Regions from separate parts of the Blautia sp. AF32-4BH genome, predicted to be linked through region 2. Evidence: a T-box and tRNA genes for the amino acid it is inferred to sense, from the RefSeq annotation. Region 2 holds a T-box; the other regions hold tRNA genes.
What was found. The T-box of region 2 lies ahead of DWZ44_RS11570 (valine--tRNA ligase). A T-box ahead of a tRNA ligase gene usually reads a tRNA of that ligase, here a tRNA-Val.
Positions count from the first base shown of each region.

Region 1: it has a tRNA-Val gene. The T-box ahead of DWZ44_RS11570 (valine--tRNA ligase) is inferred to sense a tRNA for this amino acid. The anticodon was not compared.
Region 3: it has a tRNA-Val gene. The T-box ahead of DWZ44_RS11570 (valine--tRNA ligase) is inferred to sense a tRNA for this amino acid. The anticodon was not compared.

Region 1 covers NZ_QTVL01000019.1:17,532-21,565, reverse strand. The annotation lists gene DWZ44_RS16215 (SbcC/MukB-like Walker B domain-containing protein) at 1-565, opposite strand, end outside; gene DWZ44_RS16210 (exonuclease SbcCD subunit D) at 562-1,695, opposite strand; tRNA gene DWZ44_RS16205 (tRNA-Met) at 1,810-1,883, opposite strand; tRNA gene DWZ44_RS16200 (tRNA-Val) at 1,904-1,976, opposite strand; gene DWZ44_RS16195 (DUF3021 family protein) at 2,154-2,597, opposite strand; gene DWZ44_RS16190 (LytTR family DNA-binding domain-containing protein) at 2,611-3,048, opposite strand; gene DWZ44_RS16185 (aldehyde dehydrogenase family protein) at 3,151-3,627, opposite strand; gene DWZ44_RS19585 (LytTR family DNA-binding domain-containing protein) at 3,718-3,849, opposite strand; gene DWZ44_RS18290 (hypothetical protein) at 3,859-4,005, opposite strand.
Region 2 covers NZ_QTVL01000008.1:124,335-128,368, forward strand. The annotation lists gene DWZ44_RS11555 (SseB family protein) at 1-330, shown strand, start outside; gene DWZ44_RS11560 (putative signal transducing protein) at 478-822, shown strand; gene DWZ44_RS11565 (MBL fold metallo-hydrolase) at 844-1,644, shown strand; T-box leader at 1,755-1,975, shown strand; gene DWZ44_RS11570 (valine--tRNA ligase) at 2,071-4,034, shown strand, end outside.
Region 3 covers NZ_QTVL01000002.1:344,229-348,262, reverse strand. The annotation lists gene purN (phosphoribosylglycinamide formyltransferase) at 1-470, shown strand, start outside; gene purD (phosphoribosylamine--glycine ligase) at 476-1,747, shown strand; gene DWZ44_RS18140 (hypothetical protein) at 1,927-2,094, shown strand; tRNA gene DWZ44_RS04405 (tRNA-Val) at 2,179-2,251, shown strand; tRNA gene DWZ44_RS04400 (tRNA-Met) at 2,285-2,358, shown strand; gene rffA (dTDP-4-amino-4,6-dideoxygalactose transaminase) at 2,548-3,681, shown strand; gene DWZ44_RS04390 (YdcF family protein) at 3,688-4,034, shown strand, end outside.

The DNA of each region.
Region 1 (4,034 bases), on a different contig from region 2:
GCAGACGCTTCTGCAGCTCCTGATAAATCTCTGTGTGAAACATTTTCCGGAAAATTTCACTCCGATCCGCTGTTCCTGTCAGCAGAAGCTTCTGGAAATCTCCCTGCGCAATCATCGCAATCTGTCGGAACTGACGCTGATCCAGCCCGAGAAGTTCTGTCACTTTCTTTGTCACTTCCGAAGTTTTCGTAACCGGCTGCCGCTCATCCGGAAAAATCAGTTCTGCATTCGCTTTCTCCATCGTCATGCCCTGTCCGCGGTCCTTCGGGCGCAGATATTCCGGGTTTCTCTTTACCGTATAGTCCTTTCCCTGATACGTAAACGTAAGCTCTACGAAGGTACGCACCTCCGGTTTTGCATACTTACTGCGGAACATTTCGCCTTTCCGGATTTCACCGCTCGCTTCCCCGTAAAGCGCAAACGTGATGGCATCAAAAATCGTTGTTTTTCCCGCGCCGGTGTCCCCCGTAATCAGATACAGACCGCCGCCAAGCCGGTCAAAATCAAGTTCCATCCGGTCCGCATACGGTCCGAATGCACTGATGACTAATTTCTTTGGTTTCATGCCTTCATCCCCCGTAACAATTCTTCCACCAGCGCTTTCTGCTGTGCGGTCATGCTCTGATTATTCTGTAATTCATAAAATTCCCGGAACAGTTCCAGTTCTGATTTTTCCTCCACTCGTTCCGCCGTGCCAATGTCTGCAGCAGACCGGGTTCTTTTGTTATCGTACTCCAGGCGCATCAGGTTCGGATAGATCGTTCGGAGTTTTGCCATTCCATCCGGCACATCTTCTTCATCCGTCAACGTCACCAGAAGGTAATCCTCGCAGTCGCTGTTCTCATAAAATGTTTTTGCCGTGACTTCCAGATACGTCCCCCGGATTTTCCTGAGATCGTGCAAGGGCTTTAATGGAATTGTTCTAAGCTCCACCGTTCCTTTTTCTTTTAATTCGATCACCGTAATCGTTTTTTCCTGTCCTGCTTCCGAAAAAGAATATTTCAGCGGCGAACCGCAATAGCGAACCGTATCTCTTTCCACCTTCTGTGGGCTGTGGATGTGCCCCAGTGCAGCATAATCAAACTTTTCAAACAATTCTGCCGGAATCTGATCCAAGTCGCCAACCTGCAGTTCTTCTGCATCACATCGTTTTGCCCCGGTTACGAACTGGTGGGCCAGAATCACATTTCGATCCTGTTCATCAACCAGATCCTGTTCCAGTGCAATCCGAACTGCATCCGCTGTACACATTACTTCTTCCGCACGCTCCGGCAGGGCATGACGCACCACCGCAGGCCGTAAAAACGGAAGCAGATGAATCCACACCGTGCCATACGCATCCTGCAGCGGAATTTTCTCTATCGTTCCATTGTATACCTTTGAAAAATAGATCCCGCTTTTTCCCATCAGGCTGGATCCAAATGCCAGACGCTCGGCGGAATCATGGTTTCCACTGATGATAAAAGTGGGAATCCGATTGGTGGAAAGCTCTGTCAGAAACGCATCAAAAACCTGAACCGCTTCTGCACTTGGAATCGTACTGTCGTAAATATCTCCGGAAAGCAGTACGCCATCTGGTCTCTCTCTTTTTGCAGCATGCAGAATCTGCGACAAAATGTACTTCTGATCCTCGATCATCGAAAATTCATTGACTCGCTTTCCGATGTGGAGATCGGATAAGTGGAATAATTTCATAAGCGCCTCCCTGTCATTTTCCATGGTATTGTAATCTGCAGGGCCCGCCACTGGCAGCCCCCTCCGAACGTAAAACAACAAAAGCCCCTGCTTTCGCAGGAGCTCTCTCTTTCGTAGCGAGAGGGGGATTCGAACCCTCGACACCGCGGGTATGAACCGCGTGCTCTAGCCAACTGAGCTATCTCGCCATACTATATTTTTAGAAGTATGGGGCCTACAGGGCTCGAACCTGTGACCCTCTGCTTGTAAGGCAGATGCTCTCCCAGCTGAGCTAAGACCCCATATCTGTTTTCTAGCAGTTCTTACGTCCTGCTGACAATATGTATATTAGCACGCTTTGTTCTGTTTGTCAACGATATTTTTTGAAATTTTTCAAATTTTTTCTTTTGTTTCTACAATACCAGCGATTTCATGTCCTTCCGGCATACGCTGTCTTTAACTATCCAAAGTTATTTTTTCTATGCATCTTTCCGCTTTCTCATCTCTTTCAGTTTCTGGTTCATGCTTTCCGCCACCATATGGTCATTTACATATACGATCAGATTCACCGTAACATAAACTCCAATAATCAAAACCTCCATCAGCACGACCATTTTAGCTTTGCTGAAGTAAAACCATCCGAATGCTCTGCCAAGTCCCAGGACAGCACAATTGGCATAGATAAAATAGATGATCTGCCGTGCAATCATGCCCTGTTTGGATACTTCTTTTCCTTCCTCATCCGGGTACATCAGAATCGGGATGGAGCATACAGCGGAAACCAGAAGAATCTGCCAGAGAATCATGACACTGATCTGGGCATCCAGACCGCACATCACAGTAATATAGATCGCGGATGCAAGCAGAACGCACACGGTAATTTTCGAAAAAATATTTGCAAGAATTTTTATTTTATTCATCATTGTTTTCGCCTCCCTACAATCCCAGTCGTTCTTTCAGAACCGGCACATACTGCCGGGAAATAATCACTTTTTCCTCATTTTCGAGTAACGCTTCAAATCTGCCGCCAAAAGCAGGCGACAGATGCCGGATTTTGTCCAGATTTAGAATCATGGATTTGGAGGCCCGCATAAATGGAAAAGACACCAGCTGTTCTTCTAACTGATACAGTTTTTCTTTAACTTCATAAACATTCTTTTGTCCATAGGCAAAAACCTTATTGTCCGTTGCCTCAAAATAAAAAATATCCGGAAGTGCCAGAAGAGTAATTCCTTTTGCATCGTATCCCGTAATTTTCCGATCCCCGTTTTTCAGTTTGCAGATCAGATGGTTGATATCATCCGTCAGCACACGGCATTTGATGATGATTTCTTCCTCTTCGTCCGGAAATGGATTGATGATCGTTATCTTCACATTGGTCCCCTCTTTTCTTTTCCCTATCCTCTTTTATATCGAATTTTCTTGGAGATGTCTATCCCTTGTATGGTATGCTGTATAAAAATATTCGAATCAGTTTCAACTTTTTTGCTGTATACGGCTGATAGCGGATCGGAAAATCCATCCATGTCTTTTTATCCACGATGCTGCGCTTCCTGTGAAAAAAATCTTATCAAATTTTTCCTGTAAAAGTACCTGATTTTCCTCCCGTCCGCCTAAAACAACGGTAACATATTCCGGTGGAAAACATTCTTCTAACAGATCTTTCAGGGCATTTGCACTAGCCGGTGCATAAGCACTTGGTTTTACCACCGCAGTATTTCCTGCCGCAATGGCATCTACCAGCGGTTCTAACGTCAGCAGAACAGGGTAATTCCACGGGCTCATAATCAGCACATTGCCATAAGGAGAAGGGCTTTGATAACTTTTTGCAGCGAACTGCGCCAGTCCAATCTCACACATCACACTCTCCGTCTTGCTCTTTCCAAGATCCGTATGCAGCGCTTTGCAGAGGATCTGCTCCTGTTTTTGCAAGGCCATTTCCAATCTGCTCAAAGCCTCCATCCGCACATACAAACGCCCATTTAATGCGGTACGAACCGAAACAATACGATCCGCATTTACAATCGTTGTCTTTGATGCACGCTACATACATTTTCTTGTTATTTTCTCTTCCAGCTGATACAGTCTGCTTTTAATTTCATAAAACTTATTTGACGTATAAGCAAACACCTTGTTTTGCACTGCCTCGAAATATAAAATATCTTCTGTTCTTATGGAAACACATTATTTCTTTTCTGTGTATCCCCGGATAGATTCCCCTTTGCTTCTTACATACTCTTTTATTTCTGCAAATTCTTTCGTAAAATTTACATATTCGAGTATAACGCCCTCTTTTTCCGGGTCATCGATCTCTCTTTCTGTAATATTCATAACTGTCTCTTTTCTCATTTTTTATTCAT
Region 2 (4,034 bases):
GTGCTGACGGTAATCCGCCGCAGAATGAAAGAGGGCGGACAGGCGATTCTTTCCGTGGAACCGCCATCCGGCGACGATCAGATCCGGATCGGAACGGTAAAGAGCGCAGACGGAAAAGTCTGGTGGGCCGCGTTTACGAGCTTTGATGAGGAATTAAAGGGGAGCAGCAGCGTGAAATCTACGTTTCTCGTGAGTCTGGAACAGCTGATCCACATGGCATCCGAAACAAAGGAGATCAGCGGTGTGATTTTCAATCCGTGGAACCGCACGATCATGCTGGATCATACGCTGCTTTCGATTATCATCGGAGAAGAGAATGCAGGACATTGATATCATATTTCACTTGGCCAGATTACGATGCTGCTCACAATCAACTTCGATTACGGATTGCGTGGGTGATGATGCTGAGAGAAAAAAAGAAAATAGCATAAAATAGCGGAAGGTGGATCTAAGGCACAAAGCACAGGAGGGAAAGATATGGGGTATCGAAAGGTGTATCGTACGGTAGATGAACAGACTACAAAAAAGATGGTAAAGATGCTGCAGCGTCATGGAATCATGGCTTATGGAAAAAGCGAAGGAGCCGGAGAAATTCTGCAGATTACAACTGGAATACCGTATCAGGGACGCGTTGTTTATGTGAAGGAAGAGCAGGCAGAGGAGGCAAAAAAACGGATTGCCGACTGGGAGAAAAAAGGGGAATTTCCTGAGCCGCTCCGAACACAGTCCCATACGCCAAAAGCAAGAATTGCAGCTCTGATCTGGGTTATTATTATTGTTATGGGGATTTTATTTAACATAGGGTTCAGTATGTTCCGGTGAACAAAAGGGAGGTTTTACAAAATGGAAGGTTTTCAGGTAACAGAAATCGGAGAAAAAATTTACTGTATTCTTGACGCGGGAAATTCGTCATTCTATGTGGTAGAAGGAGAAGAGAAAGCGGCTGTGATTGATACCGGCATCACAGCAGGCGCAAAGATTCTGCCGGTGATAAGGGAGTTGACAGATAAGCCTCTGCTGCTGGTTATCACGCATGCGCACCCGGATCACATGTATCATATCGATGAGTTCAACGAGGTTTACATGTGCCACGACGAAAAGAAGATGGACCCGGAGACGCTCAGCGTACTGACAGCGGGAAAATTAAAACCGTGGGAGGAGATTCATGACATCCGTACCGATTCCGTGATTCCGCTCGGCGGCACAGAGCTGGCCGTCTGTCAGACACCGGGCCATACGCCGGGCAGTGTTGTCGTGCTGGAGACGAAACAGAATTACCTGTTCACCGGAGATGCGATCGGAAGCGGCTGCGGTGTCTGGATGCAGGTGCCGGGCGGAACGAGCCTGGAAGAGTATTACGATGGTCTGGTTGGTCTGATGGCGTGGCTGGTGAAAAAGGGCGGCCGCATGAAATTCTTCGGCGGTCATCACACGCAGGTGTTTGAATCGACGGCGCATCCGGTTTACAATCCGCTCAGCCTCGGCGTTCTCGCAGATCTCATCGACCTTGTGGATCAGGTGATCCACGGCGAAAACCTAGGACGGCCAAGCAATGCGAAGCCGTTTTCGAAAGAACAGGTCCGCTACGCGTCGTACGGCCGCGCAGAAATGCAGTACTGTGCATCGCGGATTCACCGAAAATAAGCGCGTGAAATCTTAAAACTTCCATAAGAAGAAAGGTTTTTGCCCGCGGCGGCTTGACAAAATAAAAAAACGCGATTATGATAAATGCAGTTTCTATTCCAACAGAAAAAGAAAAGGTTATGAGGAAGAGGAGTACATGGCAGGCCCCAAAAGAGAGGACGGTTCACCGGCTGAAAGGCTGTCCGGGAAGGTGGTCATGGAAGGTAGCTTCTGAACCGGAGAGCTGAAAAGCACAGAAGATGTGATGATTAGGTTCTCACGCATGAGTCACGTTACAGACTCCGAAACGAGATACAAATTAAGGTGGTACCGCGGAATTTTCGCCCTTTGCATGCATGTTATGTGTATGTGAAGGGCGTTTTTGATTTAAGACAAGCCTCTGCGGGAATAAATACCACAATACACCAAACATAAAAGGAGGATCTCATGAGCAAAGAACTCGCAAAGACCTACGATCCGAAAGGACTCGAGGACAGACTGTATCAGAAATGGCTGGATAAAGGATATTTCCACGCCACTGTAAACCCGAACAAAAAACCGTTTACCATTATGATGCCGCCTCCGAACGTAACCGGACAGCTTCACATGGGCCATGCACTCGACAACACCATGCAGGATATTCTCTGCCGTTTCAAACGGATGGAGGGATATGAAGTCCTCTGGCAGCCGGGAACCGACCATGCGGCGATTGCAACCGAGGTAAAGGTTACCAATATGCTCAAAGAGCAGGGCATCGACAAAGATGAAATCGGACGCGAAAAATTCCTGGAGCATTGCTGGGAGTGGAAAAAAGAGTACGGCGGACGCATCAACAGCCAGTTAAGAAAGATCGGCTCCTCCGCAGACTGGGAGAGAGAACGCTTCACCATGGACGAGGGATGCTCCAAAGCCGTAGAAGAAGTATTCTGCCGTCTGTATGAAAAAGGATGGATCTACAAAGGAAGCCGCATCATCAACTGGTGCCCGGTATGCCAGACTTCCATCTCCGATGCAGAGGTTGAATATCAGGAGCAGGCAGGCCACTTCTGGCACATCAACTACCCGGTAGTTGGAGAAGAAGGCCGCTTCGTAGAAATCGCAACGACCCGTCCGGAGACTCTGCTCGGCGATACTGCCGTAGCTGTCAATCCGGAGGATGAAAGATATACAGATATTGTAGGAAAAATGCTGAAGCTTCCGCTGACCGACCGTGAGATCCCGGTTATCGCAGATGCTTACGTAGACAAAGAGTTCGGAACCGGATGCGTAAAAATCACACCGGCACACGACCCGAACGATTTTGAGGTAGGAAAACGCCACAACCTCGAAGAGATCAACATCTTAAACGATGACGGAACCATGAACAACAAGTGCGGCAAATACGCCGGCATGGACCGCTACGAGGCAAGAAAAGCCATGGTAGAGGATCTCGAGAAGCTTGGCCTTCTTGTAAAAGTAGTGGATCACGTTCACAACGTAGGAACCCACGACAGATGTAAGACAACCGTAGAGCCGATGATCAAACCACAGTGGTTTGTAAAAATGGCGGATATGGCTGCCGCTGCCAGCGAAGCAGAGAAGAACGGGGAAGTAAACTTCATCCCGGATCGTTTCAGCAAGATTTATCAGAACTGGCTGAACAATATCCACGACTGGTGTATTTCCCGTCAGCTCTGGTGGGGTCATCGTATCCCGGCCTATACCTGTGATGACTGTGGCGAGATCACGGTTGTAAGAGGCGGAATGCCGGAAAAATGCCCGAAATGCGGCAGCACCCATCTCACTCAGGACCCGGATACCCTGGACACCTGGTTCAGTTCTGCTCTGTGGCCGTTCTCCACGTTAGGATGGCCGGAGAAAACACCGGAATTTGATTACTTCTATCCGACGGATGTTCTCGTAACCGGATATGACATCATTTTCTTCTGGGTTATCCGTATGGTATTCTCCGCACTGGAGCAGACCAAACAGGTTCCGTTCCACCACGTACTGATTCACGGACTCGTTCGTGACTCCCAGGGACGCAAGATGAGTAAATCCCTCGGAAACGGTATCGATCCGCTCGAAGTCATTGACAAATACGGTGCAGATGCTCTCCGTCTGACTTTGATGACCGGTAATGCACCTGGAAACGATATGCGTTTCTACTGGGAGCGTGTAGAAGCCAGCCGTAACTTCGCAAACAAAGTATGGAACGCTTCCCGTTTCATCATGATGAACCTGGAAAAAGCAGAAGTTCCGTCTGAAATGCCAAAAGACAAACTGACACTGGCAGATAAATGGATTCTTTCTAAGGTAAACACGCTGGCAACGGAAGTAACGGACAACATGGACCGCTACGAGCTCGGCATCGCCGTACAGAAAGTTTACGACTTCATATGGGAGGAGTTCTGCGACTGGTACATCGAGAT
Region 3 (4,034 bases), on a different contig from region 2:
TTGATGCGGTATGCCTTTCCCCGAAGACCTTTGCATCGAGAGAAGCATTCAACGAGGCACTGCTGGCGAAACTGCAGTCGTACAACGTCGATCTCGTTGTGCTCGCAGGATGCCTGGTTGTGATCCCGCAGAGCATTGTGGATGCTTATCCGAATAAGATCATCAACATTCATCCGTCCCTCATTCCGTCGTTCTGCGGAACGGGCTATTACGGACTGAAAGTGCACGAGGGCGTATTATCCCGCGGCGTCAAAGTGACGGGAGCGACGGTTCATTTTGTGGACGGCGGAACAGACACCGGCCCGATTATTCTGCAGAAGGCAGTCGAAGTGCACGAGGGCGATACACCGAAGGCACTGCAGCAGCGCGTCATGGAAGAGGCCGAGTGGGTCATCATGCCGCGTGCGATTGATCTGATTGCAAATGGAAAGGTAACGGTAGAAGACGGACACGTAAAGATAAAGGAGTAAGAGCGATGAAAGTACTGATTGTAGGAAGCGGCGGAAGAGAGCATGCGATTGCCTGGAAGGTGGCACAGAGCCCGAAGGTAGACAAGATTTACTGCGCTCCTGGAAACGCAGGAATTGCGGAGTACGCAGAGTGTGTCGATATTGCAGCGATGGAGTTTGACAAGCTCGTTGCTTTTGCGAAAGAAAAAGAGATTGACCTGACCGTCATCGGCATGGATGATCCGCTGGTCGGCGGTGTTGTCGATGCGTTTGAGGCAGAGGGACTGCGCGTATTCGGACCAAGAAAGAATGCGGCAATACTGGAAGGATCGAAAGCGTTCTCCAAAGACCTGATGAAAAAATACCATATCCCGACGGCGGCATACGAGACATTCTCCGATCCGGAGGCGGCAGAGAAGTATCTGGAAACCGCAAAATTCCCGATCGTACTGAAAGCCGACGGTCTGGCGCTTGGAAAAGGCGTTCTGATCTGCAACACCTTAGAGGAAGCAAAAGAGGGCGTCAAGACGATCATGCTCGACAAGAAATTCGGCAGTGCCGGAAACGAGATGGTCATCGAGGAGTTTATGACGGGGCGTGAGGTTTCCGTTCTCTCCTTTGTGGATGGAAAGACGATCAAGACGATGAGTTCCGCACAGGATCACAAGAGAGCAGGAGACGGCGACACCGGCCTGAACACCGGCGGTATGGGCAACTTCTCCCCGAGTCCGTTTTATACCGAAGAAGTGGATAAGTTCTGTAAGAAATATATCTATCAGCCGACCGTAGATGCGATGGCAGCCGAGGGAAGACCGTTTAAGGGAGTTATCTTCTTCGGACTGATGCTGACACCGGACGGACCGAAGGTGCTCGAGTACAATGCCCGCTTCGGCGATCCGGAGGCACAGGTTGTGCTTCCTCGTATGAAGACAGACATCATTGATGTATTTGAAGCCTGCATCGACGGAACTCTCGACCAGATCGACCTGCAGTTTGCAGATAATGCGTGTGTCTGCATCGTACTGGCTTCGAACGGTTATCCGGTTTCCTACGAAAAAGGATTCCCGATCCGCGGACTCGAGACGTTCAAAGAGCATGAGGGCTACTACTGCTTCCACGCCGGAACGAAGTTCAAGGACGGCGAGATCGTGACGAACGGAGGCCGTGTACTCGGCGTGACAGCACTTGGCGATACCCTGAAAGAGGCACGTGCGAATGCATATAAGGCTGTTGAATGGGTTGACTTTGACAATAAATATTACCGCCATGATATTGGAAAAGCGATTGACGAAGCGTAACGTGAATGTGAATTTTAATTTTGAGTAAAATGGAGCCGCCAGAATCCCGGTGAAAGGGAAATCTGGCGGCTTTGTCTTTTTATTCAGAAAAGGGAATAAAGCGCCGCCGTTCCGGATACAATAGTAAGGAGATCCTTTGCTTTTTAGCAGAATCAGAACAGGAAAGGCGGTCGGAAAAGATGGGAATCGTTTGTCTGGCGGGGATTTTTGCCGTATTTCTTCTGCTTGCATGGACGCTCTGCCGGGCGGCAGGATGGGAGAAAGAACGGGAAGATCTGGAACAGGAGCAGTACCTGAAAGAGTGGCGGGAGAAAAAGTTGAAAAAATCGAAAAAATTTGAAAATTAGTGTTGACATTTGGCGGGTGGAATGCTATACTAACGAAGTCGGTTGGTGATACAGATAAAAAGCCAACAGATAAAACACTGATGTGGGGTCTTAGCTCAGCTGGGAGAGCATCTGCCTTACAAGCAGAGGGTCATAGGTTCGAGCCCTATAGGCCCCATATTTTATGAAAAACGGTGTTGAAAATGAATATGGCGAGATAGCTCAGTTGGCTAGAGCACGCGGTTCATACCCGCGGTGTCGAGGGTTCGAATCCCCCTCTCGCTACTTATGGAACCCTTGAGAAATCAAGGGTTCTTTTGGCTTTATGGACAGTATGATGATATGGCTGTCATGTCAAAATCGTGTCTTGAAATCCACAGGGATTTGTGAGAAAATAAGACTACCTAAGAGCTTGTTTTGGGCTCTGAAAGTAAATAAAACAGTAATGGATAGAAGAAAGATAAGGAAAAAACAATGATAGAGTTTAATAAACCACCTTTTATTGGAACAGAACTGGAATACATCCGCCAGGCGGCAGAGGAAAACAACAAGCTGTGCGGCGACGGTCCTTTTACGAAGAAATGTTCTGCCTGGATGCAGGACAATTTCAACGTAAAACATGCGATGCTTACGACATCCTGCACCCATGCACTGGAAATGGCAGCTTACCTGTCTGAGATTCAGCCGGGCGACGAAGTGATCATGCCGTCCTACACGTTTGTTTCCACTGCAGATGCCTTCGTTCTGCGCGGAGCAAAAATCGTCTACGTGGATATCCGTCCGGATACGATGAACATCGACGAGACCAAGATTGAGGATGCTATCACCGAAAAAACAAAAGCGATTGTTCCGGTTCACTATGCGGGCGTTGCCTGTGAAATGGATACCATCATGGATATTGCAAAACGCCATAACCTGAAGGTTGTAGAGGATGCGGCACAGGGCGTGAGCGCGTACTACAAGGGAAAAGCCCTTGGAACGATCGGCGATTTTGGCTGCTACAGCTTCCATGAGACGAAAAACTATACGATGGGAGAGGGCGGCGCGCTGCTGTTCCAGGATGAGAATTATCTGGAAAAAGCAGAGATCCTTCGTGAAAAGGGAACGAACCGCAGCAAGTTTTTCCGCGGACAGATCGACAAATATACCTGGATCGACTACGGTTCCTCCTATCTGCCGAGTGATATGAATGCGGCTTACCTGCTTGCAGAACTCGAGGAACATGAGAAAATCGACAGAAAGCGGATGGCCATCTACAACTATTACCATGAGCAGCTCCGTCCGCTGGCTGAGGCTGGAAAGATCGAGCAGCCGGTTGTGCCGGAAGGCTGTGTACATAATGCACATATGTACTTCATCAAGGCAAGAAATCTGGAAGTGCGTACAAAACTGATCAACTATATGAAAGAGCGCGGTGTGATGTGTGTCTTCCATTACGTTCCGCTCCATACCTCCCCGGCCGGACAGAAGTTCGGTGTTTTCCACGGAGAGGACAAATACACAACAAAAGAGAGCGAGCGCCTGATGCGTCTGCCGATGTTCTACAGCCTGTCTGAACAGGATATGGCATATGTCGTAGAGTGCCTCATGGGCTTTAAAGAGTGGTAACATTTCATGTATGAGAAGTTTTTAAACTACTTTACGGACTATATTTTCGTGAAGGATGAGCCGCAGAAAGCCGATGTGATTTTTGTGCCGGGAAACGGATATCCGCAGATGGCGGCGCACGCGGCAGAACTCTGGAAAGAAGGATTTGCGCCGTATGTGCTTCCGTCGGGAAGATACAGTACTGTGCTCGGGCATTTCGCCGGTGTACAGGATCTTGCGGAGCAGTACGGCGGGAACTATGAAACCGAGTGGGAGTTTCTGCGGACGGTACTGCAGAAAAACGGCGTGCCGGAGAAAGCGATTCTGCGCGAAGACCAGGCGACGTATACGTATGAAAATGCACTGCGGTCACG